DNA from 4 places in the Pseudoalteromonas sp. HF66 genome. Region 3 is predicted to be linked to each of the others. Evidence: predicted binding sites of a transcription regulator. Region 3 holds the regulator's gene; each other region holds the start of a gene.
What was found. Region 3 encodes sigma-54, which starts transcription at its own class of promoters, with help from an activator protein. Its sites were predicted from a motif close to GTTGGCACGNNNNTNGNNT; they were not measured.
Positions count from the first base shown of each region.

Region 1: the regulator sigma-54 is predicted to act here: its motif matches at 4,616-4,634, upstream of HCZ11_RS08420 (DUF3192 domain-containing protein).
Region 2: the regulator sigma-54 is predicted to act here: its motif matches at 2,573-2,591, upstream of flgB (flagellar basal body rod protein FlgB).
Region 4: the regulator sigma-54 is predicted to act here: its motif matches at 4,005-4,023, upstream of HCZ11_RS12850 (EF-hand domain-containing protein).

Region 1 is NZ_JAATOU010000006.1:151,057-158,598, reverse strand. It holds gene HCZ11_RS08430 (response regulator) at 1-3,270, shown strand, start outside; gene HCZ11_RS08425 (diguanylate cyclase) at 3,239-4,162, shown strand; gene HCZ11_RS08420 (DUF3192 domain-containing protein) at 4,194-4,574, opposite strand; gene HCZ11_RS08415 (D-2-hydroxyacid dehydrogenase) at 4,737-5,681, opposite strand; gene zntR (Zn(2+)-responsive transcriptional regulator) at 5,776-6,189, shown strand; gene HCZ11_RS08405 (SO_0444 family Cu/Zn efflux transporter) at 6,173-7,453, shown strand.
Region 2 is NZ_JAATOU010000004.1:90,861-98,402, reverse strand. It holds gene flgE (flagellar hook protein FlgE) at 1-948, opposite strand, end outside; gene HCZ11_RS06025 (flagellar hook assembly protein FlgD) at 1,000-1,680, opposite strand; gene flgC (flagellar basal body rod protein FlgC) at 1,694-2,125, opposite strand; gene flgB (flagellar basal body rod protein FlgB) at 2,128-2,538, opposite strand; gene HCZ11_RS06010 (protein-glutamate O-methyltransferase CheR) at 2,674-3,504, opposite strand; gene HCZ11_RS06005 (chemotaxis protein) at 3,526-4,458, opposite strand; gene flgA (flagellar basal body P-ring formation chaperone FlgA) at 4,601-5,305, shown strand; gene flgM (flagellar biosynthesis anti-sigma factor FlgM) at 5,384-5,704, shown strand; gene flgN (flagellar protein FlgN) at 5,697-6,128, shown strand; gene HCZ11_RS05985 (LPP20 family lipoprotein) at 6,242-6,700, opposite strand; gene HCZ11_RS05980 (flagellar assembly protein FlgT) at 6,810-7,542, shown strand, end outside.
Region 3 is NZ_JAATOU010000014.1:96,942-104,483, reverse strand. It holds gene mgtE (magnesium transporter) at 1-605, opposite strand, end outside; gene HCZ11_RS14345 (HPr family phosphocarrier protein) at 817-1,089, opposite strand; gene rapZ (RNase adapter RapZ) at 1,105-1,950, opposite strand; gene ptsN (PTS IIA-like nitrogen regulatory protein PtsN) at 1,951-2,403, opposite strand; gene hpf (ribosome hibernation promoting factor) at 2,407-2,694, opposite strand; gene HCZ11_RS14325 (RNA polymerase factor sigma-54) at 2,722-4,218, opposite strand; gene lptB (LPS export ABC transporter ATP-binding protein) at 4,336-5,061, opposite strand; gene lptA (lipopolysaccharide transport periplasmic protein LptA) at 5,058-5,579, opposite strand; gene lptC (LPS export ABC transporter periplasmic protein LptC) at 5,569-6,123, opposite strand; gene kdsC (3-deoxy-manno-octulosonate-8-phosphatase KdsC) at 6,120-6,671, opposite strand; gene HCZ11_RS14300 (KpsF/GutQ family sugar-phosphate isomerase) at 6,675-7,542, opposite strand, start outside.
Region 4 is NZ_JAATOU010000012.1:36,869-44,410, reverse strand. It holds gene HCZ11_RS12880 (acetate kinase) at 1-198, opposite strand, end outside; gene yfbV (terminus macrodomain insulation protein YfbV) at 489-935, shown strand; gene HCZ11_RS12870 (putative RNA methyltransferase) at 932-1,729, opposite strand; gene HCZ11_RS12865 (energy-coupling factor ABC transporter permease) at 1,726-2,376, opposite strand; gene xthA (exodeoxyribonuclease III) at 2,373-3,182, opposite strand; gene HCZ11_RS12855 (exonuclease III) at 3,426-3,857, shown strand; gene HCZ11_RS12850 (EF-hand domain-containing protein) at 4,063-4,584, shown strand; gene scpB (SMC-Scp complex subunit ScpB) at 4,716-5,306, shown strand; gene rluB (23S rRNA pseudouridine(2605) synthase RluB) at 5,303-6,175, shown strand; gene ald (alanine dehydrogenase) at 6,271-7,392, opposite strand; gene lrp (leucine-responsive transcriptional regulator Lrp) at 7,535-7,542, shown strand, end outside.

The DNA.
Region 1 (7,542 bases), on a different contig from region 3:
CTTTCCCATGCGATGAATGCCGCGGATGGCCTCATAGACACCATGTTCAAGCTTTATGAACAGCCACTTTCTTATGATTTTGATCCTAGTTGGACACGTAATGTGAATCAATATGATCACTATTACTATCAAAGTGTGGGCGATGGAGTGGGGGAGATAGTCGGGCAAGGAAAGTTTGCCTCAACGGCTTATGCAATTAATCAATGGCGACGAGTCATTGCGCTTGGTCCCTCTTTTAATACTACGCTGTCACTTATTCAATCTTTAGAAGGTGTTGCTTATGTTAATGAGCAAGGTTTTGTTTACATCAAGCGCCGTAGCATAACAAAAAGTGAATTTCTGACCAGTGTGTTAGATAACAAATTTCGACCTTTATTAATAAATAGCAACAATCTTGCCTCTAGCTCTGTGTTGACCATTAATGGTCATGCCTATTTTGCAATTGGCAAGCAAAGAGATGCTAATAGTCGCGATTACATTGTGTTGATTTATGATCTTGAAGCAATTTCTAATTGGTTAAAAAAAATAGCGCCTAACTATGGTGAGTATATTTTTATCAATCAAGATAACCAAGTTATTGCCAGCTCAAAGGCAACGCTTAATACGACCATTAGTGCCAGCGAACATTGGCCGCATGTCGCGGTAGATATGCGCAAAAATAACGATAGTCATTTAGTACAAGAAGCTACCAACTTACCTATTTACACTCGTTTCTATGAATCACAGCAAGCTCTTAGTGAACCAGTTGGCTATGACATCTTTTTAGAGTTCGCATTTTTGAGTGTTTTTTTAGTGATGATGTTCAGCGCTGTTTTTTGGTTGAGTCAGCGCATTTTTGTAAAACCGATGACGCACTTAATGAATTACCTTGAGCAGCATGATGAAGGCAAACAAGCGTTAGTTCATTATCGGATTCCTGTTGATTGGCAGCCTTGGTTCAGCCGTGTGAAAAAGGTGTTTAGTCGTAATGAGGAGCTCGTTCAATCCTTACAAGAGGCAAATAAAGCGCTTGATTCCCAAGTACAGGTAAAGTCAAAACAATTGCGCCGTAGTATTGATGCGAAAGAGCGTCACTTAGCGTTATTAAATACTATGCTAAATAACGTGCCGGATCTTATTTACTTTAAGAATATCGATGGCTCGTTTTTAGGCTGTAATAAGGCGTATGAGCGTTATATTGGCTTGCCACAAGAGAAGTTAGTGGGCCAGCAATTATGTGATATTAGTGATGATAACGGCGAATTAAACGAGCTTGAAAAGCAAGTGCTTAAAGACCGCCAAGCTTATCAAAAAAGATTGACCACAGAAGATAGTAGTTATCTGTTTAGCATTGTGCCATTTTACAACGAGCATCAGCAATTTCTTGGCACTATGGCGATTGGTCGTGATATTACCGAGCAGCATAATGCGCTTAATGCATTACAAAGCTCTGAAGCTAAATTACGCAGTGCTATGGAATATGCTGCTAATGGAGTGCTGTTGGTTTCGCTTGAAGATCAGGTGCTGCAAGCAAATAAAGCAGCACGTAGAATCTTTGCAATTGAAAACGCCAATGACCTCAAATTAATAGACTTATTTGCAGAGCCATCTTATCAGACGCTAAAGGATACCTTGACAGAGTTACTGCATGAGAAGAAAAAAGTTTATCACTTTAGTCTTGAGCAGCAAGAGCAACAGCGGTGGTTACAAATTAGCGTGTCATTAGTTTGGAATGCTGAGCAAACACCCGATTACTATGTTGTTCATGTACAGGATGTGACGGATTTAGTGCAAGCAAAAGATGATGCAGAGCGAGCAACATTAGCTAAAAGCCGTTTTATAGCTAACCTAAGTCATGAAATACGCACACCACTTAATGCTGTACTAGGCTTAATTGATGTGATTGCACTGCAAGGGTTAACACAGCCGCAGCGTAACCATGCCGAGCAAGCAAAATCTGCAGCCAATAGCTTGCTTACCTTATTAAATCGTATGCTAGATTTTGCCCGCGCTGAAAGCTCGCAAGTACAACTTAATAAAGCCCCTTTTAGTGTGCCTGATTTAATCGATTACTGTCAGGGGATCACAGCTCCCTTATGTGCGAATAAAAATATCGAGTTTAAAGTCAAATGTGACCAAAGTATTAGTGATAACTTGGTTGGTGATCAAATTTGCTTGCAGCAAGTATTAGCTAACCTACTCACTAACGCAGTAAAATTCACCGAGCAAGGTACAGTGACATTAAACTTAATGCTGGTGGAGGAATCTGCTGAGCAGCAACTTATTTGTTTTACAGTCAAAGACACCGGTATTGGTATTAGTAAGGCCGATCAAAGCCGCTTATTTGATGCATTTACCCAAGGCGATGAATCATTAACGCGCTCTCATCAGGGGGTTGGTTTAGGTTTAGCGATTGTTAAATACGAAGTTGCATTGATGGGAGGCGAAATTAAGCTTGAAAGTGAAAAAGGCAAAGGCAGTGAATTTTGCTTTTGCTTGCAGCTCGATAAAGCCGTAGAGCCTGTGAAAAAAGAGCTGGTTTCATTGCCTTCTAGTACTGATCTATCTGGACTTTTAGTACTTGCTGTGGATGATAATCCACTAAATTTAAGCATTATTAAAAGCATTTTAGAGCAAATTGATGTCACTGTTGTGTGTGCACACAGTGGTGAAAAAGGCATTGAGCTGGCAAAAAGCCTCAGACCTGATCTCATTTTTATGGATATTCAGATGCCAGAAATGGATGGTTGTCAGGCAACGCGTATTATTCGTCAGTCTTTCACTAAAGAGCAAATGCCTATTTATGCACTCACTGCACACAGTGAAAGCGAAGATATTGAGCATTCTATTTCGGCCGGTATGAATAAGCATCTCACTAAACCTATTGTTGCCAGTAAATTATTTTTAGCAATGAGTGAGTTGGATAGGCCAAAAGAAGTCTTTTTTGATCAAGCTTTTATAATGTCTCAGTTTGCAAATAATACTAAGTTAGTATTAACTATGTTGTCGAAGTTTGCGACTATGGCAGCTGAGCAGCTATTACAAATCTCTACATTAAAAACTACCAATGAGTTGGTTCGTGTAGTTCATAATGTTAAAGGATCAGCTGGCAATCTTGGTTTTAAGCGATTGTCAGCGTGCGCACAACAATGTGAAGCTAGGCTTAAAGCAGATGGCGAATTGCCCGAGCAATTAAATGATGAATTGCAATGGCAAATAAAACAGGTCATTGCATTTATCATTGAACAAGGATCTACTGATGTTGAAAAGAGCCAAGGTACTGATTGTTGATGACGATCCGTTAAATCGCTTGGTATTAGAGAAAACATTACAGCAAGACTATGATGTTTTTTGTGTAGAGAGTGGCGAAAAAGCACTGACGTTTTTAAAAACGCAGACTGTTGATTTATTGATCTTGGATATTGTGATGCCAGGCATTGACGGTTATGAAGTGCTAACTAAGTTAAAAGAAAACGCTGCCACCAGTATGTTGCCTGTTATATTCATTTCTGCAAATACCAGCCATGATGACGAAGCTAAGGGCCTTGAATTAGGCGCGATGGATTACATCACGAAACCATTTAGTGCTGCTATCGTTCGTGCCCGTGTACGCAATCAGCTGCTGATCAAACAAAAAAATGACTTACTCGAAATGCTCGCCTCAATTGATGGCTTAACTGAGATCCCAAATAGACGTTATTTGGATGAAAACTTAGCGCGAGAGTGGCGCCGGTGTCGTCGAGATCAAACTCCGTTATCAGTGTTATTAATGGATGTCGATCATTTTAAACGTTACAACGATTGCTATGGCCATCGTGCAGGTGATGACTGCTTAAAAAAAATTGCTCATGCCTTAGTTGGGGCGTGTGAGCGAGGCAGTGACTTTGTTGCTCGTTATGGTGGTGAAGAGTTTGCTGCGGTACTTCCAAATACCTTTGCCAATGAGGCTATCTCGTTTGCAAATAAACTACGAAATGCAGTGAATGAGTTAAACATTCTACACAAAGCGTCGCTAAATGCCGACCATGTCACAATTAGTATTGGTATTGCGACCACAGAAAATGGTCAGGTTTATGCAGAACAAACCTTGCTAGAAGAGGCTGATTTAGGTCTTTATCAGGCTAAAGATGCCGGGCGAGATCAAATTGTATCGAGAATGATCGCTGTAAATGAATCAGAGTAGGCAAAGCCTACTCTTAACTTTAGCTTGCTAATTAGCCGTTACTTAGCGATTTATAAATTGTATCACCCACACCAATTAACTTATCATTTTTAAATACGAGTGGCGTACACTCGTCTTTAGTCATCTTGCCATCAGAATGAATGCTATGTGTTACATAGAATAATACCTGATAAACATCATCACCTTGCTTTAACAACTCGGTAAAGTTAGGTGTATTCAGTTTGTTTAATACGGTTTGGTAGCTTGTATCTAATGCGAGATTAGAAATCACTTCACGGTTACTTTTATGCTGTTTTTCCCAGCTAGAAGAACTACCAGCCCAATGAGTGTCGGCTTCACCGTCAGAAACAGCGATGACACAGCCAGTTAAAAATGGTGCAGTTAGAGCGGCAATTAGAAGTGCTTTTTTCATGTTTTTTATCCCTAAGAAATTGTTTTATAGTTAAACCTTGATAGCAAACTGCTTGCCAAAAATTTTATTTCTAATAAAATCATTGGGTTAATGTTATTTTGCGCAATGGGGCTAAGTAAAAAGTCACTAACTACTTAGCTCTATTGACTAATATATTGCCTTTTAGACCAACCTGTTACGCATCTCGCCCTGATTAAATGCCTGAATATTTAAAGCTATTTCGTTAACTAAGCGAACAATAGACTCTTGGCTTGCCCATGCGATGTGAGGCGTGAGCAATAGGTTTGACCCTTTGTAGAGTGCTAGCGGGTTTGATTGCTCTGCGGGTTCTTTGCTGAGTACATCAACACCAGCTCCAGCAATGATATTATTAGCCAATGCATCTGCTAAATCAGCTTCATTGATGATACCACCACGGGCGGTATTAATAATGATGGCTGACGGTTTCATCATGCTTAACTCTTCCGCGGCTATTTGGTTGCGAGTTTCATCAGTTAGCGGGCAGTGAACACTAATAATATCCGCTGTTTTTAGGGCGTCATTAAAACTGACGCGACCTTCACGAGGTGCTTGGCCTTTACGCTCACTGATGATGACTTTGGCACCAAAGACTCGTGCTACGTCGGCAACGGCTTTACCCAGTGACCCATAACCAACAATTGCCAATGTTTTGCTGGTAATTTCATTAAAGCTGTAATCTAGGCGACAAAACATCGGGCTTTTTTGCCATAAGCCTTGCTGACAATCATTAATGTATCTGTGAGTATTACCCAATAAATTAGTGATTAGAGTAAAGGTATGTTGCACCACACTTGGTGTTGAATAGCCCGCTACATTTGTCACTGCAATGTTATGCTTCTTAGCCGCCTCTAAGTCAATGTTGTTAGTACCTGTGGCTGCAACGCAAATGAGTTTTAATTTAGTCAGCTTAGCCATGGCGTGCTGATCAATCACCACTTTATTACTGATAACTACATCTGCATCTTGGCTGCGCTCAACAACTTGTTCTTGGCTGGTTAAGTCATAACAGGTTAATTTACCTAATTGCGCTAAGGCATCTAACGAAGTGTTGGCTAATGTCGCTGCATCAAGGACAGTAATATTCATGTGCTTTCCTTTTTTAATTTATTGCTTGACCTTGGGGTGTACTCCAAGGTTTATAGTGAGCATAATAAATAAACGCTTCACAATGGAGACGGTGATGAAAATAGGTGAGTTTGCCCGTCAGTTAGGTGTCTCAACAGATACGCTAAGGTACTACGAAAAGCATGGTTTGTTAACGCCAAGTTCGCGTTCAGACGTAGGATATCGTTTTTACTCTGAGGATGATTATAAGCAAATGGCTTTTATTCTCAGAGCAAAGAATGTTGGCTTTAGTTTGGCTGAGATTAAAGAGCTACTTCAGATTAAATTTCATAAAGATCAGCACTCTTGCCATGAAGTTAAAGAGATGACGTTACAAAAACGTGATCTCGTTGCACAAAGAATTGCAGAGCTTACTCGCTTTTATGACTCACTTTCATTATTGGCAGATAAATGTTGTGGCGGTGAAGAACCTGCTGAAAACTGTTCGATACTAACGACGCTGGAGGATATCGATGGACTTACTCATTAATTTTTGGCACCTGTTTTTACTCTCAGCACCTTGGTTAATGCTAGGCTTATTCATCGCAGGTCTTTTAAATGTGTATTTGCCTGCCAACTTTCTTAATCGCCATTTAGGCAAAGAAGGCTTATGGACCACAGTGAAAGCGGCCTTTATTGGTGCCCCAATGCCACTGTGTTCATGTGGCGTAATCCCTGCGGCAATTGGTTTAAGAAGAGCGGGGGCGTCAAAAAGTGCCACCACAGCATTTTTGGTATCAACTCCTGAAACTGGGGTCGATTCGGTCTCCGTATCTTATGTGTTATTAGGTCCATTTATGGCGGTGATTCGCCCTATTGCAGCCGTATGCAGTGCGATTGTGGCAGGTGTTTTAGTAGGTAAAGACAGTGAACTTCATCAACAGCAAAGCACAATACCAAATAAAGAAAGCACTAAAACAGACTCTTGTTGTAGCAGTAAACAACCAGAGCCTATGACCGCATCAAGCTGTTGCAGCAAAGAGGCACCTGTTAAGCCCGCGCAAAGTTGTTGTAATAAGCAAACGCTTAAAGAACCTGAGCCTGTTAAAAAAACAAGTTGTTGTAGTAGCAAGGAACTGCAACCAACACAGGGTCAGCAACACAGTTGCTCAACAGAAAAAGAAGCACCTTCGCAGAAAAGCTGTTGTAGCAGTGAGCACTCAACTAAAACCGTTGAAAGTCGTTTTAGCAAACTGAAACGCGCGGCGAGTTTTAGTTGTAACAAGCTGCTTGAAGACACCATGATCTGGTTAATGATCGGTTTATTCTTTGCTGCTCTAGTACAAACTTATGTACCAGAATCTTATTTAAGCCAGTGGGGTAATGGCATCCTTGCGATGCTGGTGGTCATTTTAATCAGTATTCCTATGTACATCTGTGCGACTGCATCGACACCTATTGCGGCAGGCTTATTACTCAGTGGTGTGTCCCCCGGTGCGGTGCTTGTGTTTATGTTAGCTGGGCCAGCAACTAATATTGCAACGCTTGGTGTGGTTGGAAAAGAGCTTGGCAAGCGAGCAGTATTTGCCTACCTATTAGGGGTAATTGGAACGGCGCTAGCATTTGGCTTTTTAACCGATTATTTAGTGGCGCAGTATGGTTTTGTGGTTGCGCCTATGATGGGCGAAGAGCATGAAGTTTTACCTCATTGGTTAAGTCTTGCAGCGGGTATTGTATTGGCGATTTTAATGCTTAGATTGGTCCTCAAAATGGTATTAAAAAAGTCGTCTCAAACTGGTAAGAGCATTACTTAATTATTTGTTATAAAAATATTTTTTTACATTGATTGGGATTTAAGTTGGTTAACTATCGCGTCTCGGTTCGCATTTAAAATTGTCTGAGT
Region 2 (7,542 bases), on a different contig from region 3:
ATTCGCTGTTGCAGCTTCATCACGCCAGTTCATCGTTACATCATCTGGGAAGCTAGCACCATTAGATAGTAGATCAGATAAACCTGTCGCAGCGCCAGCGCCATTTGGTAAAGTTAACGGATTAAATGATGCATCAGTATTTGCAACACCATCCGTGTTAAGTGGTAAACCACTTGAATCAAATTGGAATGTAGTTAGTGGTGTGTAAGGCGTTGTTGTTTGCTCTACACCAGTTGCATCAAATGGTTTTTCATCAAGTGTGGCATACACTTCCCATTCGTTTTCATTACCTGTTGTCGCTGAGTCTGTTTTCACAAAAAAGAATTGTAAAATATGTGGCTCACCTAATGAATCATACACAGTTGTTGATGTTGAACTGTTATACGTAGCACTTGCTTCGGGATCAAACGGTGTCACAGTTGGCGCAGAGGCACGTGAATCTAAGTTGAATGACGAGTAAACATTCGTCGTTGCACGTGGCGAACCTGATGCATCAGGAATTTGTAGTGCTGAAGATGTACTCAAGCTAACAGAAGTGGTATCACCGGTTGCTTCATCAACAGGGAAACCTTGTAAGTAGTTGCCGCTTGCATCAACAATAAAGTTATCTTGGTTTAACTTAAACGCACCTGCACGAGTATATGTAAAGTCTTGCGCGCCTAAGTCATTCGCCATTGCGAAATAACCTTCGCCAGTAATCGCTAAATCGAGCGAGTTATTTGTGAAAGATAATGAACCTTGATGGAATTGTTGTGCCACCATTGTTGTTCTTACACCGTCACCATTTTTTGTTTTACCAGAACTAAATACTGATGATGCGTACACATCAGCGAACTCTGCACGAGACTCCTTAAAGCCCGTGGTATTAACGTTAGCAATGTTATTTGCTGTAACGTCTAAATCTTTTTGCGCGGCTGCTAAGCCTGTTAATGCAATATTGAAGCTCATAACTCACCTCTAACCTATCTCTTAGCCTAAGCTAACCCAAACCTTTTTTACTTATGCGATTTCAGCTATATCAGTTAGCCTAACCGCACCCTCTTTTGTATTTACGATAATGCCGCTGGCGCCATTAATATTGACACTTTCAATATTCTTAAAGGTCGCCATTGGCATACTGCTGTAGTCTCCATTTACGAAGCCTTCAGCACTAATGTCATACTCACCTTCAGGGAGTACATTGCCATCGTTATCTTTACCATCCCATTCAAAACGAAGAGCACCCGCTGACTGCGAACCTAATTCAATCGTGCGCACTAACTGGCCCGATGAATCTGTTATTCTTAACGTTAGAGACTCAACGGCAGTTTCTGCAACTACCGACCCTTTAGCGAGATTTTCACCATCAAAATCAATCGTGTCAGACTCAAGTAATGCTTGCTTACCAACAAGGGTAGAAGCCTGTAACGCAGAATTTGATGTCATTGAAGCAGTCAGTGATTCAAACTTCTCATTTAAGTTTGAAATACCCTCAGCCATAGTGAAGTTCGTCATCTGCGCAATCATTTGATCATTATCAGCTGGCTTGCTTGGGTCTTGAAACGACAACTGTTGTGTTAAAAGTGAGAAGAAGTCTTCTTGCGTTAAAGTATCATCTTTCTCTTCTGTTTTATTTTGATTGTCTTGCCAACGTAAATTATCTAAATACGTGGATGACGCACTGCTGATGTCGTTACTCATAACTTATCCTCGGTTACCGCTGCCCAAGCAACAGTGTTTTACTTAACATTTGCTTAGCTGCATCAGCAACTTGCACATTTGTTTGGTAAGAGCGAGAGGCAGAAATCATATTTGCCATTTCTTCTACAACATTAACGTTAGGCTTATAGATGTAACCATTTTCATCCGCACTTGGATGGTTTGGGTTATATTCAATTTGCAGAGGCTTATCACTCTCTACAATGCCTAGTACTTTAACGCCAACAGAAGAGCCCTGAGGATTGCTTTGTGATGCTGACGCTTTAGTCAACTCTGCAGCAAAAACAGGATGGCGCGCTCGATACGTCTGATCTTGGCTAGAACTAATCGAATTCGCATTCGAGATATTACTGGCAGTAGTATTTAAGCGGACATTTTGCGCGCTCATACCGGTTGCTGAAATATCAAAAACATTATACAAACTCATGATTAAGCTCCTTGACTACCGAGGGCTTTTTTAAGGCCTTTAATTTTACTACTCATAAATTGCAGGCTTGCCTGATACTCTAATGAGTTCTGTACATACAAGTTTCGTTCCACTTGTATATCAACTGAGTTGCCATCACCTGTATCTGCTTGATTTGGCGTACGAAACATTTCTGCATTACCAACAAAACGACTGCCTCCGGCAATATGTTTAGCATCGGTTCTTACCATACTATTGCCACCTTGCTGGTTGCTTTTTGCCGCTTTTAATGCCGAGGCAAAATCGATGTCTTTCGCTTTATAGCCCGGCGTATCAGCATTAGCGATATTTGTCGCTAATAACTCAGCGCGTTGTGAACGGATCAACATCGCATGCGGATGAACTCCAAATGCTTTATCAAAACTGATAGCCATAACCATCTCCAAAAAATTGACTCTGCAGTGAACAATGCAAAAGATAAGCCAAAAATAAGGAGTAAGCTTTATTTGTATAACAGACTGAAAAATAGATAAATTTAGCAACCTAAGGACTAGGTTGCTAAGGAGAGTTTACTTTTTTTGATAGATAATACCAGGGTTACAACGAACCATATCAAAGCTGTCACTAAGGCCCGCCATTGATTCAGATGCACCTAAAAATAGATAACCTTTAGGGTTTAAAGCTTGAGCAAATTGCGAAATGATTTTAGCTTTTACTTCTGGTGAGAAGTAAATTAACACATTACGACAAAATATAATGTCAAACTTGCCCATTAAGGCGTATGAATCTAGTAAGTTTAAATGTCTAAAGCTCACCATTTTGCGAATAGGTTCAACAACCTGAGCCATTCCATTACCGCTGTCCTTAAAGAACTTCTGACGTCGTTCCATCGACAAACCACGAGCAAGGGCTAACGAGTCGTACTCAGCGTTCTTACACATATCAAGCATGGTATTAGAAATGTCTGTGCCAATTATTTGCGCTCCCATCTTTAATACGCCAGGGTTTTTAGCCTGAAACTCAGCGACCGACATGGCAATAGAGTATGGCTCCTGCCCTGATGAACTTGCCGCTGACCATATTTTCAATGGTCGACGAACATCTTTAAGTTCAGGGAATAGCTTCGTTTTCAATAGCTCAAATGGGTATTGGTCTCGAAACCATAGCGTCTCATTGGTGGTCATCGCATCAACCACAGCGGCACGAAGCTGCCTCTCATGAGGACTTAAGGTTTTACTTACCAACTGTGATAAAGACTCGACATTAAAACGCGCCATAAGCGGCGCTAGGCGACTTTTTACTAAGTAAAGTTTGTTATCACCAAGCACAATGCCACATTGTTGTTCTAAGAAAGAGCGGAATTGATCGTATTCGCTTTGTTGTAAATGCTTATTTTCCAAAGTAATACCACCTATAAATAATTAATCACAATGAACCCACTTTTTCACAGCTGTTGCTAATTCATCTGGGTTAAATTTTGCAATAAAATCATCGGCACCTACTTTTTCAATCATTGCTTGGTTAAATACACCACTTAAAGAGGTATGCAAGATCACATGAAGAGGTGATAATTTTGGATCTGCTTTAATTTCGGCGGTTAAGGTATAACCATCCATTTCCGGCATCTCTACGTCAGATATCAATAAGCCAACGCGCTCAGTAATATCATTTTTACAATCAAGCTGAGCAATCTCACGTAAACGTAATAATGCTTCTTTGCCGTTTTTAGCTAACTCAGTTTGTACACCTAACGGTTCAAGCGCACGTTTAACTTGGTTTCGAGCTACCGCTGAATCGTCAGCAATAAAGACAATACGCTCACCTAAATCACGCTGAATTTCACCCTCACCAACCACTTCAGCACTCACTTCAGTGTTAACTGGACAAATTTCGTTTAAGATCTTTTCTACATCAAGTATCTCAACTAACTCATTTTCAATCTCAGTGACCGCTGTTAAGTATGAATAACGTCCCGCACCTGAAGGCGGTGGCATTATTTTTTCCCAGTTCATATTAACGATGCGCTCAACTCCGCCAACCAAGAACCCTTGCACAGAACGGTTGTACTCAGCAATGATGATAAAACTGTCTTTGATATTTTCAATTGCCGGACCACCTACGGCCATCGATAAATCAATAACAGAGATAGTTTGGCCACGAATGTGCGCAACGCCGCGAATATACGCATTTGATTTTGGCATGTTAGTAAGTGGTGGGCATTGCAAAACCTCTCTTACTTTAAACACGTTGATACCAAAGCGTTGTCGCCCTCTGAGTTTGAATAATAGTAATTCAAGGCGGTTTTGCCCAACCAACTGAGTACGCTGGTTAACTGAGTCTAAAATGCCTGCCATTTCAATCTCCTAAAGATAAACAATCAGAGCTGGAACAATAATTGCCTTCTTTGTGTTAAAGCTACATAAGGTTACGAAGCGTCTGTTTTTTGACGCAAAATATTTATACCTTGTTTTCAACCATAAGCATAGTCGAAACAATATGAGTTTGTTAAAAAAAAGCCGAAGATACAGTGTTTTTTATTTTCTTACTAGCCTGTTGTTTGCAACACAACTGCAGGCAGAAGTTTATAATAACGAGCAACTTCAACAAATCGCTATCGATTTTGTTAGCGAACAGCTCCCTGATCTGGACACCAAACCACAAATAAATGCTTTACCATTAGATGGTCGCATTCCAGAGAGGTTTTGTGAGTCGCCAATAAACAAAGAGTTACCAACAGAACCTCCTTTTAATCGGCAGGTAACTGTACAACTTAAGTGCCAAGACCTAAATAGTTGGACCCAATACGTCCATGTCCGCATAATTGAGCTCGAACCTGTGGTTGTTGTAACAACCAACCTTGCTCGTGGTGAAGTCATCCGTCCAGAGCATTTACGTGTTGAAATGAAACCAAAGCAGTTTGTTAGAACGCAATACGTACAAGATGAGTCTATACTTATTGGCAGCCGTAGCAAACGTAACTTGCGTGATGGCAGCCCTATTGTAATGCGTCAGGTGTGTATGGTTTGCAAAGGCGATAATGTCACTATTTATGCCTCATTACGCGGTTTAAGAATTAAGACCACTGGGATTGCTTTAGAAGATGGCACGTTAGACGAATTAGTACGTGTAAAAAACAAAAAATCAGGTAAAGTATTAAATGCACGTGTGGATGGGGTCGAGTCTGTACAAGTAAATATTTAATTTTTTATATTTATGCTAAAGTATCCGCTGTGCCCGCCGATATAAAGGCATATGTTGGGTAATGTATAGGTCAAAATTATGGTAAGCAATGTCAATAATGGTCAACAACAGCCTTCTGTGTTGACAAATACCAAGCAAAAGAAGCTTGATTTACAAAAAGATAATGCTAATGCAGCTGCTGCAAAGTCAGCCGCACCTAAAGCAAGTGCAGATTCTGTGAGCTTAACACCTCAAGCTAAACAGCTTAAGTCTTTGCAAGAAAAAGCTGAGCAATCATCTGGCTTTGACAGCAATAAAGTAGCTGAGCTGAAAAAAGCAATCAGCGAAGGTAAATACCAAATTGATGCTGAGAAGTTAGCAAAGAACATTGCTGCATTCGAGTTTGATGTCTATGGCTGATCATAATCATTTAATTGCCAGTAAACTAACACAACAAGTTTCGTGCTTAGAGTCTATTGCTGCGCTGTTAGATGATGAATTGACAGCCATTGCTGCAAAACGTGGCGATGGATTAAAGAGTATTGCCCAACAAAAAATCTCTCTGTTACAACAAATCCAAACAATTGATAAAGAAGTTCAAAAGCTTGTTGCGCACAATGATTCGCAAGATGACGAAGTGAGTTCACTTATCAAGCAAGTTAACACTTTACTATCAAGCTGCAAAAAGAAAAACGATGTTAATGCCCATGCAGCCCATCAAGCACAGCTGAGTGTTAAACAACTTAAGGATATTTTAATCGGTGCGCCATCATCGATGACCTACGACCAAGGCGGCAGTGTTATTCAAGGCGATAAGAAAATCGTTCACAACTTGAAAGCCTAAATACTATTTCATTAAAAAAGCGCGATAACTAAGTTATCGCGCTTTTTTTATGCTTGCAGAATTTGCTGGACTTATGCGGCAAGCCAATAGGTTACAACTAGACTAAGTTGCACCTAATAATATGTTACTTTTTTCACTTGGCGCGGTTTTACTTCGCCGATGTATAAATCGTGCACTCGCTTCATATCAAGCTGTAATTCAGTTGCGTAGGTGTCCCCTACTGCATAGGTTTTAATAACCTGTGCACCTTTGATCACACCTTGTACTTGGCTTTGTAATTGATCATTATGAGCAATGCTGTTTTGCACTGTAGTGCCTGCGGAAATTCTTTGCCCGTAAACTTGCTCAGCAAGCTCGCGGTAAGCTTCAAGCTTTGAGGCTTTAATCGCAAGTAGAGTACGTTGCGATTCATTACTGCCAGGCTGAGCACTTATTGGCGCATAACCCACAGCTTTTAGCACCGGGTAGCTATCTGGCTCAATGTAAGTGTATTCTACATGTTTATCAAAAATACTACTGCAGCCTGTTAATGCTGCGCAGGCAACTAGCCCACCTAATAGAAGTACTCGCATAATTTGCTTCCGCTTAAAACTCTTGTCTACAAATATGCACGTTTAATGCCACTGTGGTACAGTCCTTGCTCATTTAGGTTATTCAATAGTTTTAATGCTAGGTGTCAGCATGAACAATAAAACAATAGCCTGCTTAAAAAGCCTTGGCTTAGCTTTTACAATTTTGTTTTCTAACAATAGTTTAGCGCAGTGGTTTGAATCTACAGGCCATGCAGTTGTAAAAAATGGCGATACTAGCCAAGCCAAATCTGCCGCCATTAAAGATGCCATTACTCAGGCGTTAGTGTTTTCTGGCGCTCGAGTAAGCTCTGTACAGACCCTAGTTGACGGGGTTTTGACGCAAGATCAGCTGAAAATAAGTAGCCACGGTGAAATCCAGAAAATAGAATTAATCAGCGAAGATCGTCATAACGACACCTATGCTATTACGCTTCGCTTAGACATCTTTGCTCAAGCAGAAGAGTGCCCTGCAAACCAATACACTAAATTTATTGCTGTTACGCAAAGCCAACTTGCCAATCGCGAGCAAGCACGTATGGGCCAAATTTTTGACGTAAACAAAGCAATAAGCGAACACCTATATAATAGCTTAAGCAAGACACAAATGGCAGCTAAGCCAACGGCTTATTACAACATGCCGCTAAGGGTAGATCACTTTTTCACTCAGCAATACGATTATAGTAATGCACTACTTGAGGAAATCACTAGCCGAAGTAACTCGCAATATGTGTTACTAAGTCGTATTCGTGATTTGTCGGTCAACCATAAAATTAATAACGACTATGCATTTTGGCAGGATGACAGTTTTAAGCGCGCATATAAAGTTGATTATGTGCTCTTTG
Region 3 (7,542 bases):
ATTTTATCAGATGGGCTTGTCAGCAGTGTAGTTAACGAAAGTGCTCCTAGGAAGCAGTTATGCTTATCAACAACGTATAAGTCATCAGTGCCTTCTGGTAGCTCACCTCGTAGGCGTAAATAGCGTAGCACTACATCTAAAGTAACATCTGGGCGAATTGTTACCGTATCGCTGTTCATCAAGGCACCGGCAGAGCGCTCTTGATAAGAAAGTGCCTGAGTAGCCCTTTCTCTATCTTGCGAGTCCATTGCACTAACTACGTCTTGATATACGGTATCAGGAAGGCTACGTAAAACCTCACCTAAGTCATCGTCGTCCATGTCCTCGGTGGCGGCAGCAATGTGCTCAGGTTCCATCTGCGCAATAATACCAAGACGTACATCTTCAGACAGTTCTTCTAGAACATCACCACGCACATCTGGATCAACCAGCTGCCAAAGCATACGACGAATTTTATGGGGAGAAGACTCAAGTAAAAGGGCTGTATCACAAGGCGCCGTTTTGGCTAACATACCGCGCACTTGAACAAATTGACCACTATTGAGTGACTTGGTCACTTGTTTGAGTTGTTGTAGTGGGTAATCTTGTTCAAAGGCTTCTGGCATTGGCGTCCTTACAACTGAAAAAAGTTTATATAGGCTGAGCAAATACAGCATAGTTGCTTTGTGGTGTATTTGCAGAGATATCGTCGCACTGTGATAAATTTATTAAGAGTTTTGCAACTTAGAAAAGCGAGCGATATAAAAGTAGGATATTTAAAGGGAATTTCAAATATCCTAATTAAGTTTACCGTAAATCTTGAAGGCTTAGCAAATGCTATTCTTGCTCGTGAAAGCGCTGTGCGATTAATTCACCGATTGCAGTTAATGCTGCATCAGCATCAGGGCCTTCACAAACGACTCTAACTTCTTTACCTTGACTGCTTTCAAGTAGCATTAACGCCAATACGCTGTCACCTTCAGCTTCTTTATCGTCTTGATAAAGCGTAATTTTAGCATCAAATTGTAGTGCTAATTGGGCTAAAACAGTGGCTGCGCGAGCATGTAAGCCGAGTTTGTTTTGAATTAAAAAGGTATCTTCAGCGCGCATTATAATAGTGCCTAATTAAATGTCTTGTTCACGGTGGCGAATTTTTACATTGTCATGGCTTTTAGCAAAACTCTCACCAATTGTTTGCGCTAAGTAAACAGAGCGATGTTGGCCACCAGTACAACCAATGGCAATGGTAAGGTAACTTCGGTTGTTACGCTCTAAATGTGGTAGCCATGTTTGCACAAATGTTTGAATTTGCCATGTGAACTTTTGCACTATGCTGTGGCTAGCTAAATAATCTTTTACTGGTTGATCTAGACCCGTTAGCGGCTTCAAATCAGGTTCCCAGTGTGGGTTAGGTAAAAAACGTGCATCAAATACGTAATCAGCTTCTTTTGGAATACCATGTTTAAAGCCGAAAGACATAAAAGTGATAATCAGTTTTTTATCCTTTTTACCCAAAATCTTTTCGCGAATTGATTCTGCTAACTGATGAACACTGAGATCTGTGGTATCAATCATAAAATCAGCACGAGTGATCAACACATCGAGTAAGACTTTTTCTTGTTTAATAGCCAGATCAAGTGGCAAAGAATCAATGGATAATGGGTGTAAACGACGAGTCTCTGAAAAGCGTTTTATCAGGGTTTGGTCATCACTGTCTAAGTAAAAAAGTGTTGGATTTGCGAAACCAGGAAGGTACTCAAGAATATCATTAAATTCTTGCTGCTCTTTTGGAAGGTTACGCACATCAATACTGACCGCTATTTTATCGTAGTTATCTGATACGCTACGCACGAGCGAAGGCAGTAAATTGACTGGAATATTATCAACGCAATAATAACCTAAGTCTTCAAGTACTCGTAAAGCGACCGATTTACCTGAGCCTGAGCGACCGCTGATAATGATTAATTCCATTTATGCCTCTGCTGATATAACCTGAAACAGTTGCTGATCGGTAGTAGCACTACGCAGCTGTTTACAAAACTCTTTATCTTTAAGTCTATCAGCAATTGTTGATAAGGTCTTTAGATGAAGCTGAGAGTCACCATCTGGTACGATGAGTGCTACGAAAATGTCAACAGGGCGATTATCAATTGCATCAAAATTGATTGGGGATTCACTCACTATGACAAACGCCTGAGGTTCATCGGCGCCACTCATTCGGCCATGTGGAATAGCAATACCTCGGCCAATACCAGTGCTACCTAACTTCTCTCGGTTGAGTAAAGCATTTAGGATATCTTGTTGAGATAAATGAGGAAGCTGCTGGTGAGCCAGTTCGCTGATATATTCAAGAATTCTTTTTTTGCTATTAAAAAGGACCGCAGCTTTGCTGCAGTCCTGATTAGTAAGTGAACTTAGTTTCATAATTTAATGTCGAGCTAATTTCTCTTTGTGTTTAATGACTTGGCGATCAAGCTTATCGATCAACGAGTCAATGGCTGCGTACATATCTTGATGTTCTGTAGAAGCGAACAATTCGCCTCCGTTTACATGTAAAGTTGCTTCTGCTTTTTGGCTTAATTTTTCTACATCTAGAATGACATGAACATTATTAATATGGTCAAAATGCCTTTCTAGTTTCGCAAACTTGGTGTTTACATAGTCTCTTAATGAATCAGTGATTTCTACATGACGACCAGTTAAATTTAGTTGCATAAGCATTTTTCCTTCTATGTAAAACGTCTAAATCAAACTCTTACGCTGATTAGACGGAGGTATTGCTAGAGACTCACGATATTTTGCAATTGTACGTCTAGCTACTTTAATTCCTTGCTCAGCCAATATATCTGCAATTTTGCTATCACTCAATGGTTTAGCCGAGTTTTCTGCAGCGACTAACTTCTTGATTAAAGCGCGTATTGCTGTTGAAGAACACTCACCACCATTTTCAGTGCTGACATGGCTTGAGAAGAAATATTTCAACTCAAAAATACCCCTGGGGGTATGCATATATTTTTGCGTTGTTACTCGTGAAATCGTCGATTCATGCATTTCGACCATTTCAGCAACATCATTTAGCACCATCGGCTTCATTGCTTCTGGGCCATGCTCAAAGAAAGCTTGTTGTTGTTGAACGATACAGTTGGTCACTTTTAATAGTGTATCGTTACGGCTTTCTAAGCTCTTAATAAACCACTTTGCTTCTTGTAAGTGAGAGCGAATAAATTGGCTGTCGCTACTTGATTTAACAGAGCGAGACATAGCCGCATATTGGCTGTTCACTCTAATCTTTGGCATACTATCTGGGTTTAACTCAACCACCCAGCGACCTTTTACTTTTTTCACTGATACATCAGGTATGACGTACTCAGACTCTTCGCGTACTATGCTATCCGCAGGCTTAGGGTTTAAGCTGTGAATTAGCGTCATTACTTCTTTAAGCTCATTTTCTTTAAGCTTAGTCTTTTTCATCAAAGTTCGATAGTCGCGACTCGCTAATAATTCGATATGCTCAGATAAAACCATTTTAGTTTCAGCTAAATATGGCGTGTTTGCATCGAATTGGCGAAGTTGAATACACAGGCATTCCTGTAAACTACGCGCCCCAATACCGACAGGATCAAACAATTGAATTCTCTTTAGGACCGCTTCGACTTCATCAAGTTCGATTTCTTCTTCATCACTATTTTGATTAAAGCTCTCGACGATATCTTCACAGCTTACCGTTAAAATACCAGAGTCATCGATAGCCTCAACAATTGCCACAGCAATCGCTTCATCAGTCGGACTAAAGGGAGTTAGCTGTAATTGCCACATAAGGTATTCGTGAAGGGTTTCGGTCGATGCACCTTGATAAATAGATTCATCTTCTGGCATTGGCCCTGATGATGTTGATGGAGCGGCACTCATGTACTCATCCCATGTAACATCCATGGCTAAATCGTCACTTACAGTGTCTTTATTTAGAGCATCACTGCTTTCTTGTTCATATTCGCTAGGTGCTTCGTCTGCAGAAGCGCTGACTTGCACATCGTCAGATTCAGCTTTTTGTTCATTTTTGCCGATGCTTTCTTCGTTGTAATCCGCTTCTTCCACTTCAAGTAAAGGGTTACTATCTAGCGCCTCTTGAATTTCTTGTTGGAGATCCAATGTACTGAGCTGCAACAAACGAATAGCTTGTTGCAGTTGTGGAGTCATTGTAAGTTGCTGGCCCATGCGCAGCTGTAATGATTGCCTCATGTATCCCTAACAATCCTTTTTTTAAGTTATCGATAACTGTGCAAAGACAGTTAAGTTATTATCGATTTATTGTCATTGTTATAAGTCTAGCAGATGCTCTAGTCGGTGGCGTAATGGTTACAGCCTAAATTGCTCGCCTAGATAAACATCGCGTACAGTTTGGTCAGCTAATACGTGCTCAGGTGTGCCTGATGCAATTAGCTCCCCATGAGAAACAATGTAGGCTTTTTCACAAACATCAAGGGTTTCTCGAACATTATGGTCAGTAATTAGTACACCAATACCACGATTTTTTAGGTGCTCAATAATTTTCTTTATATCTAACACTGAAATTGGATCAACACCAGCAAAAGGCTCATCTAAAAGGATAAATTTAGGATTAGCGGCTAATGCGCGAGCAATTTCAACGCGGCGACGTTCACCACCAGATAGCGCCATACCTTGACTATCACGGATGTGTTGGATGCTAAATTCATCTAATAAGCTATTTAGAGTTTCTTCCCGCGTGGTTTTATTTAGATCTTTACGAGTCTCTAAAATAGCCATCAAGTTTTGGTAAACTGTTAACTTTCGAAAAATCGAAGATTCTTGCGGTAGATAACCAATACCCAACCTCGCACGGCTGTGCATTGGCAAAAGGGTAATATCGTTATCATCGATGCTAATTTTACCTTTGTCGCTCGGAACTAGGCCTACAATCATGTAAAAAGTCGTGGTTTTACCAGCACCATTTGGGCCAAGCAAGCCAACAATACTGCCAGCTTCAACTTCCAGACCGACATTTTTAACCACTTGGCGGCCTTTGTAGCTCTTAGCTAAAAGCTCTGCTTTTAATGTGCTCATGGTTGGCCTTTATTGTCTTTTTTATTTTCAACAGGTACTAAAATAGTGTGTACACGATCTGATGAGTTTTCGTCTTTTTCAGCACTGATAAGCTGCTGAGCCATATCATAGGTAATGCTTTTCGCTGTTACTTTTTGACCAGCTTGGGTAACTTCAGCTTCACCGTTTAAGGTTAAGAAGCGTTTCGCAACATCATAACGAACTTCTTCAGCACTGGCGCTCATTACGGAACCATCCGTTTGTTTTTCTTCGAAGTAAGCTGGTTTGCCTGTTGCAATAATTAGCTCTACTGTACCTTCGGTATCACCGCCGTGTGCTTCAAGACGTTCTGCTGTAATACGACGATTACCATGCACGATCTCTACGTTACCTTCAAATATGCCAACGCCATCCTTTAGTTTACCAACTTGGCGATCTGAGCTAATGCTAATTTGTGCGCCAGTTTGCTCGGCAGCGGTGCCGGAAAACGCAATCAATAAGCTTGGGATCAGGAGTAATTTCTTCAGTTTATTGGTCATAGTATATGGTTCGTGTATGGTTAGTTAACTCAACAATTTCGGTTTTTAAATCGGCTTTTAAGCCTTTACCGGTAATCTTTAAATTCGGTCCTGTTAGTGTTACAGGTTGCTTTGAAAACATGGTCATTTTATTAATGTCGACATTAATGTTTTCTGCTTTTATATCTTCGATCATACCGTTATGGGTTAAGTTTTTAGCAACTACATCCCCTTCAAAAATCAGCTGATCATTTTCGTATAAAGTGGCTTCTTTGGCTTTTACTTGCCAAACCTGCTGGTCGCCATAAATAGTAAATACAGGTTGCTCAAAAAAGGTAAACCCTAATTGTTGATACAACTCCATTTTAGCCGCAGCTACTTTATGACTGATTTTTCCTTGCTCGTCATAAGCAGTTTGCTTTAACGCCACCGCAGTGTAATCAGGCGTTGCAATGATCTCGTCTTCACTAGTTATTGTGTCTGCTGATTGATTAAAGTACGGATACCACAACCACACCATGCAACAAACAAAAACAACACTCAGTAAAATACGGGCTATATTCATGCGCTGGTTCCATCGCTAGTTAACGGCTTACCGTTTTCTAACATCAGTAAATCAGTTAATTCACGCACGGCTCCAAAGCCACCTGGTAATAATGTGGTGTAATGAGCCAGCTTTTTAATTAGTGGGTGTGCGTCGTTAACAGCAACAGCAAACCCTACTTTTTCCATTACTGGTAAGTCTGGACCATCATCACCAATATAGGCAATTTGCTCATCAGTTAGCCCCAGTTTATCCTTTAACTCTTGATAAGCAATTAGCTTATCTTCTTGTCCCTGATAAATGTGCTGAACTGTTAGGCTAGTCATTCGCTGCTGAACTATTTGTGAATGGCGGCCAGTAATGACTGCCACTTCAAAACCACTATTTATGAGCGCTTTAATACCAAAGCCATCTTTTGTATTGAATGCTTTAAGTTCTTCGCCATCATTGCCTAAATAAATTCGGCCATCAGAAAAAACACCATCAATATCGCAGATTAGCAATTTTACTTTTTGTGCGCGCTGACTCACATCAGGGCTAAGAGGCTGGTAAAGCTCGGCGAATGTCATTGCTTAAAGAACTCCTGCTTTTAATAGGTCTTGCATATTAAGGGCACCAATAGGCGTATTACTATGATCTACCACAATTAAACCATTGATACGTTTACGTTCCATAATGTTCAATGCCTCAGCTGCAAGCATGTCAGGGCGCGCAGTAGTACATGAACGAGTCATCACTTGACTAATAGCAGTACTATGGATATCAATGCGCTGCTCTAAAATACGGCGTAAATCACCATCGGTGAATAATCCGGCTAACTTTTTGTCTGCACCTATTACCGCAGTCATACCAAGGCCCTTGGCTGACATTTCAATTAACGCATCTTTAATGCTTTGCGTTTCGTTAACGATTGGGGTGGCATCGCCTGCGTGCATAACATCATCTAATGTTAGTAATAAACGTTTACCTAGACTGCCACCAGGATGCGAAAGTGCAAAATCGTCAGCTGTAAAACCACGCGTTTCAAGTAACGCAACGGCTATTGCATCGCCCATAACTAATGTTGCTGTTGTACTAGCAGTTGGTGCTAGGCCTAACGGGCATGCTTCTTTACTTACTTTAATGCAAACATGGACATCAGATAACTTTGCCATGGTTGAATCTGGATTACCTGTTAGTGAAATCATCTTTGCGCCAATGCGCTTAATAACAGGAATTATGCTTAGTACTTCGCTGGTCTCACCAGAGTTAGAAATACACATCACTACATCATCATGAGTGATCATGCCTAAATCACCGTGGCTTGCTTCACCAGGGTGAACAAAAAATGCGGGTGTACCAGTACTTGCAAGGGTCGCCGCAATTTTATTACCAACGTGGCCTGACTTGCCCATACCGATAACAATGATACGGCCTGTACACTGGAACATTAATTGACAA
Region 4 (7,542 bases), on a different contig from region 3:
TTGTCCTTTTGCAAGTTCAATAAGTTGTTTTTCACCATTATATTTATATTTTATTGAAGGCGTATCTGATCCAAGGCGTTCAGCTAACCCTGAAATAACTTCGTCAGAAGTGGTGGCATCTAAAATGGCAAATTTTAAACTCGAACTACCACAGTTTAGTACTAAAACGTGATGTGGTGAGCAAAGGTGCTTCGGCATAGCTAGGTCCTAAAAGTACGATATCAGTCAGTGTGTATTAAGGCTTGATAATTAGAATTCTTTGCCAGTATAGTAAATAAGTATTTTGTTGCTACACTTAACAAAGCTAGGCTGTAATTACACTAAAGTCTAGTTGACTTAAGCCGATAACATTTTATCTCATTTAGACTTTAAACGTTAGTCTCATTGCCATTAATTTGGTATTAGAACTAGGACAGGTTTTGCAGGGATTGTATCCGGGAGTGTGTTACACTCGGTTGTGAAACGAGATGAAAACCCTAGGAGTGATGATGCAAAAAGGTGTCATGTCACAAGTGCAAACAGGTCGTCAGTACGCTAAAAAATGGCCGATGCGACAAGAGCTCGCTCCATTGTTTGCCGAATTTAGAGTGATCAAAGCTACTGATCTGGCAATTACTGTGATGCCAATTTTGGCAATGCTGACCGTATTCATGCAAGTTAATTACTTGGGCAGTGATTATTTTCCCCAAGCTATCACTATTGCGCTATTCTTTTTGTCACTTCCGCTGCAAGGTTTGTTGTGGTTAGGAAGACGTGCTCAAACCAGATTAGAACCAGCGATGCTAAGTTGGTATACAGAATTGCACAGTAAAATGAAGGCGCATGGTTATCAGTCACAATTAACGACTGAAAAACCACGCTATATAGATTTAGCTCAACTGTTAAAGGATATGTTCGAAAAAATGGACAAAGCCTTCACTAAAGAGCATTTTTAATCCCGAATAAACTGGCTCACATAAAACGATAACGTAATTTTTTGTGGGCCTTGCTGCTCTATCTGCTGCCAATGCTCTGGGCGAAACTTCCATGCAAACGGCGTCATCATAATTAAATGTTTAATCTCATCGACAGATAACAACACCTGTTGCTCTAGTAAATTCGTCGACTCTTTGCTGAAACCCGCTGGTGGTTCTATCTCTGTATGTGGTTTAACATCGGAATAAATAAATGCTTTTAACTCTTTTAGGTGCCAAGGGCCAGGGCTTGCAACAATTAAGCTAGCTTGTGGTTTGGCAAGGCGGGCAAGTTCTTGTGCAAATAGTGGTGCAAACACACTAACAAGCACATCCGCTTTGGCATCTGCAAAAGGGGCTTGGCTAATTGAGGCAACGCTAAAATGCGCATTTTCATATCGCTTAGCAGCGTATTTTACCGCGGGTTTCGAAATATCGACACCATAGACATCGGCACTCGATTGCGTTGCTATTGCTTGAGTGTAAAAGCCTTCACCACAGCCTAAATCAATCACTGAAGTTGGTTCGAGTGATGTCACTAAATCTGCTAAAGCTTGCTGTAAAAACAAATAGTGCCCGGCACTTAAAAATGCGCGGCGAGCCTGCACCATTTCAAGGTTATCTCCTGGTTGTTTAGACTTTTTATTTTGCACGGGAAGTAAATTGACATAACCCTCTTTGGCGATATCAAAACTGTGATTGTTGTCACAACGGTAAGTTTTGTCGGTTAGAGTAAGTTCAAGTTTGCAAAGCGGGCAGTGATAGTGAAGACTCATGAGTCTAAATAGTCCTTATCATAAAAGGTTTTAACCCAGTGAGGGCGATAGGTGATCATCAAGGTAATAGCCATGCCATTGAGCATTGCTTCAGGAAACCAAATTATGGCACAAAGAATCAGATAGTTTTCTGAAATTTCAATAAAACTGTAATCACCAAGCAAGTAATAAAACACACCACTGGTAAGTATTTTGATACAGGCAATAACAGCAGCGGTTAAAAACGCGCATAAAAAGATATAAATAAAAAAGTGCCTTGGCAGATAGCTATAGCAAAGCACAAAACACAAATAGCTTAACGTAACTGGTAAAAAAGCAGTAAACAATAAATGCACTGGCAGTATTGATACTGGCAGCTGAGCGACTAATACCAAGAGTAAACTTGCAAGAAGGCTTGCAAAAATGGCCAGTCGCCAACCTAAAATCAGGGTCACTGCAGTGACCCCTAAAATATGCAATTCGAGGCCTGGCAATATCCCCGCTTTAATACGCCACAGTACTGCAAGTACTAAAGCACAAGCGAGTACACCAACTTGTCTTATTGGTGTTGCCAATAATTGTGATGCGCTTTGTTTATCGAAACTCAGCCAAAGTATTAAAGCCACACAGCTCCACAAAGGGAGCTGCCATTGCATAGTGTCTATCATGCGTTAAAAGTTGACCAAATAGGGGCATGATCAGATGGCTTTTCGATACCACGTAATTCGTAATCGATGCCAGACTCAACACAACGTTTAGCAAGCGCTGGAGTTGCTAAGATCACATCAATACGTAAACCGCGGTTGTCATCAAAACCTTTTGAGCGGTAATCAAACCACGAATATTGCTCGGTTTTTTCTGGGTAAAGCTCTCGGAATGTATCTTTAAAGCCCCAGTTTAATAAAGTGCTTAGCCATTCACGCTCTTCTGGTTGGAACGAACACTTACCTGTTTTTAACCAGCGCTTACGGTTTGGTTCACCAATACCAATGTCGAGATCGGTCGGTGAAATATTAATGTCGCCCATCACGATAACATCTTGCTCAGGCGTGTGGTTATCTTCTAAATGGGTCATTAAATCTTTGTAGAACTGACGCTTATATGGGAACTTGGTTTCGTGGGCAATATTATCGCCTTGCGGGAAATAGCCATTCATCACCGTTAATTCACGGCCATTTTCTTGTGTCACAGTAACACTGATCATACGGCGCTGTGACTCGTCAGTATCGGTTGCAAAGCCTTTAACGACTGATTTTGGTTCTTGCTTACATAACATAGCCACGCCGTAGTGCGCTTTTTGACCGTGAAAATAAACGTGATAACCCATTTTTTGCACGTCTTCGAGAGGGAAGGCCTCATCATGCACTTTGATTTCTTGTAAGCCAATAATATCTGGTTGATGTTTATCAATTACGGCTTGCAACTGGTGTAAACGGGCGCGCAGGCCGTTAATGTTGAATGAGATTACCTTCATGGTGCACCTATTATTTTTGTTTCAGTGTTTAGCGCAATTCTATCATCAAACTAGGGCTTATTCATGAGCTAATTACGAAAATCAAATTGGGTAAATGTTGATCAATTGCTGCTTAATTTAAAAACATTGTTAACTCACTATTAATTATTAAATTAAATAAATAATTCAGTTGATCTACTTATTTTTGTTTATATAATGCGCGCAAACCATCCGTTCATATTATGTACTATTTAAAGGTAAACCATGAAAAAACAATTAGTGATGCTTTCTCTTGCATGTATCTCATTTGGCTCATTAGCAAGCAACCCGCACTACTTTTCAGCTGATAACCGTATTGAATCAAAGTTATGTAGCTTAAGTGCGAACGAAGGGTTTACCGCTGCACGTAAAGAAGCAGCAAAGCATGGCATTTCAATGTCACGTTTTTCAAAAAGCATTTTATGTAACGGTACTGACATCCGTGACATTGCTAAAAAAGCACAATCACAAGAAGCAGCTAAAGCAGCTGTTGAAGTGTTTGCTAAAAATGAGCAAAAAGAAACTCAACTTTGTATCACAGCACTTAAAAAAGGTTTAACACCTGTGCGTGAAAAAATTGGTAACTTAAATACTTTAAAATGTAATGGCGAAGCTGTAACAGACTTCGTTAAGCGTTACCAAAACGCAGCTATCTAATAGCGATATTATGGCTATATGGAAAAGCGCTCTTATGAGCGCTTTTTTTATGAAAAAATTACAGCAAGCTATGAAAAGCTTGCTAAATCATAGGCTTAACCTTAGCTTAACTGTTTTGTAAGTGCTTGATTTTAGTCAGTAAGACATTTTGGCATTCAACTTGTAATAGTCGAAGTGAATCTAATCGACTACAAGGAAATGTCTTATGAACAAGTTAACTCTAGCATCAACAATTTTGGCAGCATTAAGCCTATCAGCATGTTCTGCAAGTAACTCTTTAGCAAAAATCGACAGTGATTTTGGTAGCCTAGATAATGACAATGACGGTTATATCTCTAAAGTAGAAGCTGATGACGATGCAATTTGGGATCATTTTTCAAATATCGATACCAACATGGATGAGCAAATTAGCCGCACTGAATTTAATACTTATATGCAGTTAAATACAGGTAAAGTGGCAACTGATAGCGAGGTGTCTGAATCAGCATTTAAAGCAGAAATCGCTAGATTTGACCGCATCGAAAATGACTTTAAATCGTTAGATAACGATAAAAATGGTTATGTATCAATTGAAGAAGCAGATGACGACGACATCGCAAATCATTTTGGCTATATGGATAGCAACAAAGATAAGCGTGTAAGTCGTACTGAATTTATCAACTACATTAGCAAATATGGCAGCGATGTTGCCGAAGATGATGCCCTTGAAATGGTTAAAAACAGCTAATTTCATTATTCATTTTTGAAATATCCCCCAAAGCCAGTGTTTTACACTGGCTTTTTTATAATAATTTTTCCAACCTTGGCTGACTTCTGTCATAATAGAGCGTTAGTGATTTAAAATGACCTTTAGTAACGATGGCCACAAAACGTATCAGTGATGAACAGTTAGTCGAAATCATAGAAGCTGCGATTTTTGTTGCTGGAAAACCCGTGTCTAAACGGCATTTAAAAGAAACAGTATTAGCTGATTTAAGCGTATCTATGCCACGCATTAATAATGCAATTGAACAGATTCAAACGCATTATCAAACCAGAGGTATCAAGCTTGTTGCAGTAGGTAGCGGTTATAGATTTCAGGCCTGTGCGAGTTTAGCACCTTGGCTGGCAAACTTATGGCAAGAGCGCGCACCTAAATACTCAAGAGCACTATTAGAAACTTTATCCTTGATTGCCTACAGGCAACCTATTACCCGTGGTGAAATTGAACAAGTACGGGGAGTAACCGTTGGCTCAGGGATTATTAAAACCTTATTAGAAAGAGAGTGGGTAAGGGTTGTGGGCCACAAAGAAGTGCCAGGTCGCCCTGCTTTGTATGCAACAACATCCGCTTTCTTAGACTATTTTTCATTAGCTGGTTTAGATGAATTACCACCATTACCTGAACTTCAGGAGAGTAAAATCAACCAGCTATTGAGCGATCCTTCTGTGAGAGAACTATCTGAATGAGTAATTTAGAAACTGAAAAGTTACAAAAAGTATTAGCCCGTGCAGGCGTGGGTTCACGTCGTGAAATGGAAAAATACATCGATGCCAACCGCGTGAGCGTGAATGGTAAAGTGGCGCGTTTAGGCGACCGTGTAGAAACAACCGATGTGATTCGTGTTGACGGTCACGTGGTAAAAATTGAAGACAAAGCTGACCGTATTTGTCGTGTACTTATGTATAACAAACCAGAAGGTGAGTTATGTACACGTAAAGATCCGGAAGGCCGCCGTACGGTATTTGATCGCTTACCACGTGTTGATGGCGAGCGCTGGATAGCGGTAGGTCGTTTAGATATTAATACCGCAGGTTTAATGCTGTTCACCAATGACGGTGAACTTGCAAATCGTTTAATGCACCCAAGTTACGAAGTAGAGCGTGAATACTCTGCTCGTGTATTTGGCGAAGTAACTAATGATACGCTGCGCACTTTAACAAAAGGTGTTGAACTTGATGATGGCCCTGCAAAATTCTTGAACATCAAACCTATAGGTGGTGAGGGGATCAATCGTTGGTTCAATGTCACATTAACTGAAGGTCGTAACCGCGAAGTACGTCGTTTATGGCAATCACAAGATGTTGAAGTATCGCGTCTTATCCGTATTCGTTACGGTAAGTTAGAGCTTGATAAGCGCTTACCTCAAGGTGGTTGGGCTGAGCTTGATTTAGATACGGTAAACTATTTACGTAAAACAGTACAACTAGGCCGCGAAACGCAAACTAAGCTGTCGGTTATTCCTGAAAAGCGTAAAGACAAGCGTGCTAAAATTAACCAAATTCGTAAGGCGGTTAAAAAGCACAATCAACGCGCTAAACAAACTAAACGTCGTTAATCAATAATATAGCGGTTTGCAGATAAAGCGATTTATTTGCAAACTGGCATAAAAAAAGCAGCGATATCGCTGCTTTTTTTGTTTCACAATGCTAATTAAGCATTTTCAACAGCTGTACGTGGGTCAACATATTCCATGTTGAAAGCTTCAGCTACTTCTTTATAAGTAACTTGGCCTTTGATCACGTTTAAGCCTTTTAAGAAGTTTGCATCGTCAAGAAGTGCTTTCTTGTAGCCTTTGTTAGCAAGGTTGATGATGAAAGGTAATGTTGCGTTGTTAAGTGCAAACGTCGAAGTACGTGGTACAGCACCTGGCATGTTAGCAACACAGTAGTGAACAACTTCATCAACGATGAAAGTAGGATCAGCATGAGTTGTCGCTTTAGAAGTTGCGATACAACCACCTTGGTCGATTGCAACGTCAACGATTGCAGAACCAGGTTTCATTGCTTTGATGTGCTCAGCCGTTACTAGTTTAGGCGCTGCAGCACCAGGGATTAATACGCCACCGATCACAAGGTCAGCTTCTAGTACGTGTTTTTCTAACGCGTCAGCTGTAGAGTAGATAGCTTTAACTTTATTACCGAACTGCGCATCTAATGCACGTAATACATCGATGTTACGGTCAAGAACAACAACATCAGCACCTAGGCCAACAGCCATTTGCGCTGCGCTACGACCAACCATGCCGCCGCCGATAACAACTACTTTAGCTGGCTCAACACCTGGTACACCACCAAGTAACATACCACGGCCGTGGTTTGCTTTTTCAAGCGCTTGTGCACCAGCTTGAATAGACATACGACCTGCAACTTCACTCATAGGAGCTAGAAGTGGTAAACCGCCACGTGAATCAGTTACTGTTTCGTAAGCGATACATACTGCGCCACTTTTAACAAGGTCTTCAGTTTGTGGAAGATCCGGTGCTAAGTGAAGGTAAGTAAATAGAATTTGGTCTTCGCGTAACATAGCACGCTCAACAGCTTGTGGCTCTTTTACTTTAACGATCATTTCAGCTTTAGCAAAAACGTCTGCTGCTGTTGGTAAAATTTCAGCACCAGCCGCAATATAATCTTCGTTCGTAAAGCCAATGCCCATACCAGCATCAGTCTCAACAAACACTTGGTGGCCATGGTTTACTAGTTCACGAACACTCGCAGGAACCATACCTACACGGTATTCATGGTTTTTGATTTCTTTAGGTACACCAATAATCATAGTTTTTCGCCTTAATAGAACGGGATAAAATTTTTGACTATTATATTCATGACTAGCCAGTGTGTCTCACCTTTTTTTAATGCATTTCTAGTGATATAATCTAAAAATAACTTAAAAACAGTGCAAAACTCTGGTTTGGCTTATGCATCA